DNA from 3 places in the Thioalkalivibrio sp. ALE9 genome. Region 3 is predicted to be linked to each of the others. Evidence: predicted binding sites of a transcription regulator. Region 3 holds the regulator's gene; each other region holds the start of a gene.

What was found. Region 3 encodes sigma-54, which starts transcription at its own class of promoters, with help from an activator protein. Its sites were predicted from a motif close to TGGCANGNTNCNTGCTT; they were not measured.
Region 1: the regulator sigma-54 is predicted to act here: its motif matches at 1,516-1,532, upstream of flgA (flagellar basal body P-ring formation chaperone FlgA).
Region 2: the regulator sigma-54 is predicted to act here: its motif matches at 1,549-1,565, upstream of D106_RS0108810 (nitrate regulatory protein).

The regions. Positions count from the first base shown of each region.
Region 1 covers NZ_KB898122.1:321,522-324,790, forward strand. Annotated here, with positions in the region: gene D106_RS0101520 (flagella synthesis protein FlgN) at 1-285, opposite strand, end outside; gene flgM (flagellar biosynthesis anti-sigma factor FlgM) at 301-615, opposite strand; gene flgA (flagellar basal body P-ring formation chaperone FlgA) at 722-1,411, opposite strand; gene D106_RS0101535 (chemotaxis protein CheV) at 1,707-2,645, shown strand; gene D106_RS0101540 (protein-glutamate O-methyltransferase CheR) at 2,851-3,269, shown strand, end outside.
Region 2 covers NZ_KB898126.1:165,621-168,889, reverse strand. Annotated here, with positions in the region: gene D106_RS0108810 (nitrate regulatory protein) at 202-1,515, opposite strand; gene D106_RS0108805 (DsrE family protein) at 1,643-1,999, opposite strand; gene D106_RS0108800 (hypothetical protein) at 2,090-2,332, opposite strand; gene D106_RS0108795 (TMEM165/GDT1 family protein) at 2,636-3,193, shown strand; gene D106_RS0108790 (TVP38/TMEM64 family protein) at 3,128-3,269, opposite strand, start outside.
Region 3 covers NZ_KB898129.1:79,521-82,789, reverse strand. Annotated here, with positions in the region: gene D106_RS0110685 (PTS sugar transporter subunit IIA) at 1-207, opposite strand, end outside; gene hpf (ribosome hibernation-promoting factor, HPF/YfiA family) at 211-549, opposite strand; gene D106_RS0110675 (RNA polymerase factor sigma-54) at 566-2,047, opposite strand; gene lptB (LPS export ABC transporter ATP-binding protein) at 2,137-2,907, opposite strand; gene lptA (lipopolysaccharide transport periplasmic protein LptA) at 2,904-3,269, opposite strand, start outside.

The sequences.
Region 1 (3,269 bases), on a different contig from region 3:
GTGATCGTTGAGGACGGCACCGTCGTCCATGCGCGAGAGCAGGCGGGCCATGCCCTCGGGTGTGAATGACTCGCTCGCGGCCTCGGCGATAGCGCGCTGCTGGCGGGTCTCGGTCTCGAGTTCCTGCAGCAGCCCCTGCTTGGTCGCCACGACCTCCTGCAGGGTCTCCGGGGTGCGCGCCTCGACCGCGCGGGTCTCCTGGATCAGGGCCTCTTCCAGTTGGTGGGCCAGCCGGATCGAGGTTTCCAGGGAGCGCAGCAGGCGATGGCGCGTGTCGGTGTTCATCGGTGAGGTCCGTGATTAGCGCAGCAGGCGCTCGAGGTCGATCATGCGGTCGGCCAGCTGTTCGTTGTCCACCGGGTAGTTGCCGCTGGCGATCGCCTCGCGCAGCTCGGCCACACGCGCCGCGTCGAACGGGGCGTTCTCGCCGGCGCTGGCGGCCGAACTCATCGCCTGGGCGGCGCCGGTCAGGGTAAGCGAATCGTTACCGGTGGTCGCGGCGCTATCCGACCCTTGCGCCCGGTTGGGCGCGCCGCTGGAGTCCTCGCGGCCCTTGACCGTGGAGCTCTGGCCGTCGGGGCGCAGACTGTTCGTATTGAGGCCCTTGATATCCATTGTGCCGTCCTGTCGTTGTAACTGTGCTGCAAGTGTTTACGGCCGCGTGTGCTGAAACTGTAGCCCTGTGGCGGTGGTTTTTGTAACACCGATCACAGAGTCGGCATCAAAGTGTCACCCGGACGTGCCCGGAGGGCTGGATTTCGCCCTCGACCACGCGCCCGGACGAGGTGTTCTTGACCCGGATGCGGTCCCCGAGGGTGCCGTTTTCCAGGGCCTCGCCCTGCATGCGGATGGCGATCGAGCCGTTTTCGGCAAGGATCGTGACCCGCTGGCCGCGGCTGACGATCTCGCGCTGGGTGACGTGCTGTGTGCCGATGATCTGGCCCGGACGAATGCTGCGCCGGGTCTGCTGACCGATGAGGGCCGACTTGTCTTCATGATAACTGCCCGCGTGGCGTGACGTCTCGATGCGCTGGAAGCGCAGATCGCCGCTGGTCAGCGTGTGCTGGCGAGGGAGGTTGCGACTGGCCACCAGCACCTGAGCGTAACGTTCCACCGTGGCCGGGACATACAGCTGCCAGGTGACCGGGCCCGCACACTGAAGGTGGATCGCGGTATTGCCGTCGCGGCGGCCGCCGGGCGGGAAACGGGCGTTGAGTCCGTCATGGCAGTAGGCCAGCCGGAGCCGGTTGTCGAGCTGGCCGATCTCGATATTGATGTCGTCGCTATGTTCGGCGTCCAGCTCCTGCAACAGAAACTGTTCCGCGGCCGCGCGGATCTCCGCAACTGGGTGGATCTCGGCGTGGGCCGGCACGGAGAGCGCGAACCACGCCACGAGAGCCATGAGCCCCATGGGGATGCAGCGTGATGTACAGGTTGTATGTGGATGCATATGCCGGTCCTCGCCGCCCGAGGGAATACCCCGGGTCTGCCGCGTCCGTTCGCGGACCCGAAGCTATGCAGGTTTGATGCCAGTTGTCCGGGCGGTGCCCGACTCAAGGCCCGGCGTTCAATGCCGTTATCCCTGGGAAGCGGCGCCAGAAGGCGCATACAGGCGATTGCAAATGACAGCCCGGGGGTGCGCGGTGCACACTGACCTCCCGGGAGCGGCTCGCGGCAGATGGGCGCGGGACAAGGAGAGCAGCACCATGAGTCAATTCATTGACGATGTGAACCAGCGAACGCAGCTGGTGGGTCAGAACCGGATGGAACTGCTGCTGTTCCACCTGGGTGGATCACAGACCTTCGGAATCAACGTGTTCAAGGTGCGCGAGGTTATCCCGTCGCCGCCGCTGCGCCAGATCCCGGGGTCGATGAGTGTGGTGCGCGGTGTGGCTACCCTGCGGGGCGGCACGGTGCCGATTATCGATCTGGCGCGGGCCATGGGCCTGCGCAGCGCGGCCGGTACGGGTGACAGTGGTGAACAGAAGGTGGTGGTCACCGAGTTCAACCGGTCGGTGCAGGGCTTCTGGGTATCGGCCGTGGACCGGATCGTGAATGTGAACTGGCAGGACGTGAAGTCCCCTCCGCGTGGTACGGGGCGCGAGTCCTTCCTGGTTGCGGTCACGGAGATCGACAACAAGCTGGTCGAGATCATCGACGTGGAACGGGTGCTTTCGATCGTCAATCCGCTGCCGTCGGAGGTGTCCGAATCGATTCGTGCGGACGCCACGCCAGCGGGGGGGCGCAAGGTCGTGATCGTTGACGACTCGGTCGTGGCGCGCAAGCAGATCGAAGGCGCGATCCGCGGTCTCGGGTTCGAATACGAGGTCTTCAAGGATGGTCAGGAGGCGCTCGACTTCCTGGAGCAGAAGGCCGGGGAGGGCCCGGTTCGCGACCAGATCGAGCTGGTGATCTCGGACATCGAGATGCCACGCATGGACGGCTATACCCTGACGGCGCGGATCCGGGACAATCCCGCCCTGAAAGATCTGAAGGTACTACTGCATTCCTCGTTGAGCGGCGAGTTCAATACCGACATGGTCAAGCGTGCCGGGGCCGATGCCTTTCTCTCGAAGTTCAACCCCGACGAACTGGCCAACGCGGTGCTCGACCAGACCGGGCGCGAGGGCCAGCAGGTCGAATGACGGCCGAGGGGAACGGGGTTGCCGCCCGGCAAGGTCGGGGCGGCGTCACATGGCCGACAAGGGCCCAGTGTCGTGTCCCGCCTGCGACACCGTATACTGAAACCCGCTACCGGGGATTCCCCCTGCGTTTCGTGGCGCGAGCGCCGCTGTCAAGGACTCGTCATCAGGATGCTAATCACCATGGACTGTGCTCGGGGATGAACCGGTGATCGATTCCCGCGATTACGAGGAGTTTTCCCGCTTCCTGCAGGACTGCTGCGGCCTGGTGCTGGGTGACAGCCGTCAGTATCTGGTGTCGAGCCGACTGTCCCGGCTGCTCGACGAGTTCGACTTCAAGAGCGTGCCGGAGCTCCTGCACGCGATGCGGCAAGCCCCGAATCCGCGGCTGCGCACCCGTGTGATCGACGCGATGACGACCAACGAAACCTCGTGGTTTCGCGATGGCTTTCCGTTCGAGATCCTCCGGCATGTGTTGTTGCCGGAGCTGGCTGCGAAGGGAAGCAGCATCAAGGTCTGGTCTTCCGGCTGTTCCAGTGGCCAGGAGGCCTACAGCATCTCCATGGTCGTCTCCGAGTGGGAGGAATCCCGCCCCTCGCGCAAGGTGCCGGTATCCATCCTGGGGAC
Region 2 (3,269 bases), on a different contig from region 3:
GGGAAGCCCGAAGTCCCGAAGCCGATCCCGGAGGCACCAACCTGGGGCGCGCTGGCGGTGCAGATGAACCGGGCTGGTGCACTACCTGTAGGAGCCGCCCTGGCGGCGAAGCCCCTGCCAGTGTCCGCCACGGGCAGGGGCTTCGCGGGCAAGCCCGCTCCCACAGGGGCACCCCCACCGGCATCCCTTTCCCAAGGCTGGCTACAGGCCGCCCTTGCCCAGCAGATCGGACATCGCGACGGTCGCCTCGGCGACCTCGGCCAGGCGCCGGTTCTGGTTCATCGCCGTCTGGCGCAGGAGCTTGTAGGCCTGATCCTCGCTGAGGCCACGGTGCTGGATCAGCAGGGCCTTGGCACGCTCGATGGTCTTGCGCTCGGCCAGGGCCTGGCGTGCCGCATGCAGCTCGTCCTCCACCGACTGCAGCCGGGCCGCCTGGCGCTGCACCAGGTCCATCACCGAGTGTCCGACGATCGGTACGTTGAGTGCGGCATCGCCCTCCTCCTGCGCGGGCTCCAGGCCCTCCGGCGCGCCGAAGAACACCGCATACGGGACGCTGTCGCGCAGTTCCGACTCGGCGAGTTGCGCGACCCGGTCACGCACCGCGCCGAGGTCCGCGCGATCCGCCGTGATGCGTGCCGAGCAGCACTCGTTCAGGTGCATCTCCAGCAGATCCTCGATCTCCTTCATCGCGTCGATGCGCGCGGTGGTACAGGCAAACCATTCCTCGGCCCGGGCGGGGTCGTGGTGCCCGGAGGCCTCGGTACAGGCCCGGCGGCGCAGACGCTCGATGTCGGCGGCGAAGGCCGCCGTCTGCAGCTCGCGCCAGGCGGCACAGGCCGGCGGTGCCGCGAACTCGGAGAAGATGCGGAACGCCCGTTCCTGGGCATCGATCCGATGGACCAGCGCCTGGCGCAGTTCGGGCTCGAAGTTCGCGGCGCCAAACCCGGCGGCCCCGATCGCGCGCTCCTGCCCTGCCAGTTCCTTGCCCTGCATGAAGTTCAGCAGGGCCACCAGGGCCCGCGAGACCTCGGGATCGGTCGCCGAATCCGCAGCCTCGAACACCAGGGCCATCAGGGCGCGAATCAGCTCGCTGAAGCCGCGGGTCGAGTCCATCGGGCTCAGGGTCAGCTCCAGGACCTCCTCGCGCAGGCTGCCCAGGCCGGACAGGCCATGCAGCGCCAGCGCCATGCGCCCCAGCAGCCGACTGCGGCCATGGGCGCAGGCGTCCGGGGCCAGCCAGCCATCCAGGTGCTCGCGGAACGCGGCCGCGGCGGCGTCCGATTCGGCCCGGTACTGCTCCAGTTCGCGGGTATAGCGCTGGCCGCCGGACCCGATCCAGAGGCTGGAGGCCCCGCGCTCGCGCTGCAGGGCATGCACCAGCGCGCGGATGCGCCCGACCAGCTGCACCGCCTCCAGCAGGCGCTCCAGGCTCACCACCTCGCACTTGCGCGAGGCGACCAGGAAATCGCCAATGGACTCTTCGAGGGAAAAATTCGGGGATGTGTTCTGGGTCATGCTCGTCGTCCGTGAATCACTCCCGGAACAAACAAGCATGCGATGTGCCAGTTCGACCGACTGACAGCGGGGGTACAAACAAAAACGGGCGGGGCATCACGCCCCGCCCGCGGAACGGCACGGCCGATCAGAAGCTCATGGAGCGGTCGAACTCGGCGACGGCCTGGACGTAGTGGCCCATGCCGGCCATCTCGGCGTTCGGCAGGAAGTTGTGCTCGCCGACGTCGCGACCCTTGGCGCAGGCCTCGCAGGCCCAGAACGGGACGCCTTCACTCACCAGCGAATCCACGATGTCCTTCATTGCCGGCATGTTGTGGCCAACGATCTTGTCGTACACGTTGCGGTTGGCGATGTTCACGGCCTCGCCTTGCAGCCAGACGGTCACATCGTGGCCCTGCTGCTTGGCCACATTGGCGGCAATCATGCCAAGCGTGGCGCGGGTCGGGTCGTCGGTACCGGCGGTGACGGCAACAATAAAGCGCATGGGAGTCTCCCGGGGTTGAAAAGGTGCGAAAACGGTAGCGGCCGGCAAGCGGCGCGTCGATTTCCCACAAGCCAGGGAGAAACAATCGGCTCAGGGGGCGCCCTTCGTGGTGAGACTGTTGCGATAGAGCTTGAACGCCATCAACAGCCAGGGCACGGCATGGACGACCAGGTCGAGCACGTCGAGTGGCCGGGTAAGTTCCCCGGCAAACAGCCAGCGCAGTTTCTCCGCGACATGCGGCTCGGGGATCCAGGGGGCCAGGCCGACGGTCGCAACCAGCAGTGCGAACAGCCAAAGGGGGGCCCGATCGACCCAGTGAACGAAGGTTTTCATCGCGCGCATGCTACCCAAGCCTCGTCAGCGCCGCAGCCCGGAGCCGCGATCGTCCTTGCCCGCGCGGACCGGGATGACTAGAATCCGGCCAGCTTCAGGGGAGTAGCGACCCGGGTGGCCTGGCCTCACCGGGGTCTGCATCAACAGATTCGATCCTCCGCCCGGAGGACCGTGGTGCAGACAGCCCCGCCGCCGATGCGGCACCGGGCCCCGCGAGACCTGTGGCATGGCGCCCCGATCCGTGGCCGGGTGGGTGGTGCGATGTCACGTGTCTTGCCCACCCACCCGGCCCGGAAGACCGTCATGGAAGCCCTGCTCGTCTCTACCGTCATCGTCGCCATCGCCGAGATGGGCGACAAGACCCAGCTCCTCGCCCTGCTCCTGATCTGCCGCTACCAGCAGACCTGGCCCATCATCTGGGGCATCGTGGTGGCCACGCTGGCCAATCACTTCCTGGCCGCGCTGGTGGGCGTGTGGATCGGCGCCAGCATCCCGGAGGACTGGCTGCGCTGGGGTCTGGGGATCGGGTTCATCGTGATGGCCGCCTGGGTACTGGTCCCGGATGGCGAGGACGAGCTGCCGGCCGCGTCGAAACACGGCGTGTTCTGGACCACCACGGTGCTGTTCTTCCTGGTCGAGATGGGCGACAAGACCCAGGTCGCCACCGGCGCGCTGGCCGCGACCTTCGACAGCCTGCTCCTGGTCGTGATCGGTTCGACCATCGGCATGGTATTGGCGAATGCCCCGGTCGTCTGGCTGGGCCAGCGCTTCGCCTGCCACCTGCCGCTGCGACTGCTACGCGCGCTCGCCGCCCTGCTGTTCTTCGCCCTCGGCCTCGGGGTCCTGCTCGCCTGGGTCTGAGGGAGACACTGAAGTCATTGGCGCCTCGGTGTGCAGTGTCTTCTGGCCCAGCCAGATGCGGCGCACCAGGCGCGGC
Region 3 (3,269 bases):
ATGGGGGATCGCAACCCCATGGCCCAGGCCGGTGGAGCCCAGCTTTTCGCGCGCGGACAGGGCCTCGAAGATCGCGGTGCTGCCCGGTCCGCCGGCATCACCGCCGCCGGCGAGGAGTTCCGACAGGGCCTCCAGGGCCCGCTTCTGACTGGAGCATTCCGGCTCCAGGCGGATGCGCTCGGCGGTGATCAGCTCGGCAATGGACATGGGTCAGGAGGCCTGCTCACGGTTGCGCTGGGCGCCCTCGGCCCGGTGATGATCCTTGACCTTTTCCTTGTGCTTGATCAGCTGGCGGTCGACCTTGTCGATCAGCGCGTCGATGGCGGCGTACATGTCCTCGTGGGAGGCCTCCGCGTGGATGTGATTGCCGCTGACCTGGAGATTCGCCTCGGCCTTGTTGAACTGGTTCTGGGTCTTCTCGTGGGTCAGCACGACGTGCACGTCGATGACCTTGTCGAAGTGGCGTTCCAGCTTCGCGAACTTCTCGTTGACGTAGTCGCGCAGGGCGTCGGTGAGGTCCACATGGTGGCCGGTCAGGTTGATCTGCATGGTCGGGACTCCTTGGTTACTTGTGGCCGGTGGGCATGGAGGCCATCTGCCGGCGTTCGCTGGATGAAGGGATGTGCATCGCCTCGCGGTACTTGGCCACGGTGCGACGCGCCACATTGATGCCCCGGTCCGCCAGGATCTGGGCGAGCCGGGCATCGCTGAGCGGCTTGTTCGCGGGTTCGTCGTCGATCAATTCGCGAATCATGGCACGGATGGCGGTGGCGGAACACTCGCCACCGTCGTTGGTGCCGACATGGCTGGAGAAGAAATACTTGAACTCGAAGACTCCGCGCGGGGTGTGCATGTATTTCTGGGTGGTCACCCGGGAGATGGTCGATTCGTGCATCTCCAGGATCTCGGCGATATCGCGCAGGATCAATGGCTGCATCGCGACCTCGCCGTGTTCCAGGAAGCCTTGCTGGCGATGGACAATCGCCTCGGCGACGCGCAGCAGGGTGTCGTTGCGGCTGTGCAGGCTCTTCAGGAACCAGCGCGCCTCCTGCAGCTGGTCGCGCATGAAGGCACTGTCGCGGGCATCCGATACCTGGCGCACCATGCCGGCGTAGAGGTCGTTGATACGGATGCGTGGCGCGATTTCCGGGTTCAGCTCCACGCGCCAGCCCTCCGGGGTGTGGCGCACGTAGACATCGGGCACCACGTATTCGGAGGTGGCGGCACTGATCTGCGCGCCCGGCCGCGGGTTCAGGGTGCGGATCAGGTCCAGGGCGCGCGCCAGTTCGTCCGGGTCGCGCACACCCGACTGGCGTTGCAGGGCTTTGTAATCGCGCTTGCCCAGGCTGTCCATGCCGTGTTCCAGGATCGCCCGGGCGGCCTCGCGGGCGGGGGCGTCCGGGGCCAGTTCGCGCAGCTGAATCTCCAGGCATTCGCGCAGATCGCGCGCGCCCACGCCCAGGGGGTCGCACTGCTGGATCCAGTGCAGGACTGCCTCGACCTCATCCACGCCGACGGGCTCTTCCTCGCCGCGGCTGATGGTCTCGGCCAGCGTCTCGAGGTCGCCTTCGAGATAGCCGTCGGGGCTGATCGCGTCGATCAGGGCCGCGCCGATGCGCTGGTCGCGCGGAGTCAGGTGGCTCAGGTGCAGCTGCCACAGCAGGTGGTCCTGCAGGCCCTCGCCGTCGTCGTCGCTGGTGTTTTCCAGCGGGTCGCGGTCATCCACGCCCTTGGGGGCGGGCGGCGGTTCGTAGATGTCGTCCCAGCGGCTGTCGGTGGTGAGCTCCTCGGGAATCACGTCATCGCTGGTGGTAGTGGCCTCCATGCGGTCGCCTTCCACCACCTCGCCCTCCGCGTCCAGGCGCTCGGCCCCGCCCATGTCGTCCTCGTCTTCCACCTGTTCGAGCATGGGGTTGCTCTCCAGCGCCTGCTGGATCTCCACCTGCAGCTCGAGCGTGGACAACTGCAACAGGCGGATCGCCTGCTGCAGTTGCGGGGTCATGGTGAGCGTCTGACCCAGCTGAAGATTCAGGCCGGGTTTCAGCATTGGCTGTGCGGGTCGCGGGTGACCATAAGAGCGATCTTAAATGCTGCCTCGTGGTTTGTGCACCGGCGCGGGTTGTGCGCGTGCCGGAATCACAGGCGGAAATTCTCGCCGAGATAGACCCGGCGCACCTGGGGGTCGGCCAGTAGCTCGTCGGGTGTCCCGGCGGCCAGCAGGCGCCCCTCGCTCAGAATATAGGCCCTGTGGCAGATCCCGAGGGTTTCGCGCACGTTGTGATCGGAGATCAGAACCCCGATGCCGCGCGCTGCAAGGTGGCGAATTACATCCTGGATATCGCCCACCGAGATCGGGTCCACCCCGGCAAAGGGCTCGTCCAGGCAGATGAATTGCGGGTCACCGGCCAGGGCCCGCGCAATCTCGGCGCGCCGACGTTCGCCGCCGGACAGCGCGATCCCGGGGCTGTGGCGCACGGTCTCGAGCTGAAACTCCTCGATCAGCGCGTCGCCGATACGCCGGCGTTCGTGGCGGTCCAGTCCGGGACGCAGTTCCAGCACGGCCTGCAGGTTGTCCCACACGCTCAGGCGGCGAAAGATCGAGGCCTCCTGGGGCAGGTAGCCGAGACCGGCGCGGGCGCGCACGTGGATGGGCGCGCGGGTGATGTCGTGCCCGCCCAGGGTGATGCGCCCGGCGTTAGGGCGGATCAGCCCGACCAGGCTGTAGAAGCAGGTGGTCTTGCCGGCGCCGTTGGGACCCAGTAGGCCGACCACTTCACCGGGTGCGAGGTCGACATCCACCTGGTCGAGCACGGTGCGCTGGCCGTAGCGCTTGGTCAGTTCGCGCCCGATCAGGCGATCACGGGCCTCGGCGGGTTCCGGCGCCGGGCTGGTGGCGGGTGCGTTCATTCGTCGTCGCGTGGCTGGATGGTGATACGTACGCGTTCGCTGTCGCCCTCGCCGCGTTCGGCCTCGATCACGTCGGTGGTCAGGTCGTAGGTGATGCGCTTGCCGCGCGCCTCTTCGCTGGCGGTGATCACATGGGCCTGGTCGGTGAGGATCATGCGGTCCTCGTTCAGCAGGTAGTCGATGCGCAGCGCGGTGGCGATACGCATCTCGCCGGTCTCGGGGTCGGGGGATTCCAGGCGGGCCGGCTCGCCGTGGGCCTCCATCTCGTAAGGGCGACGATCCCGGGTGCGCACGTAGACCGTGTCGGCCTCCAGCGTCATGTCGCCGCGGATCACGATCACGTCCCCGGTGTAGGTGCCCAG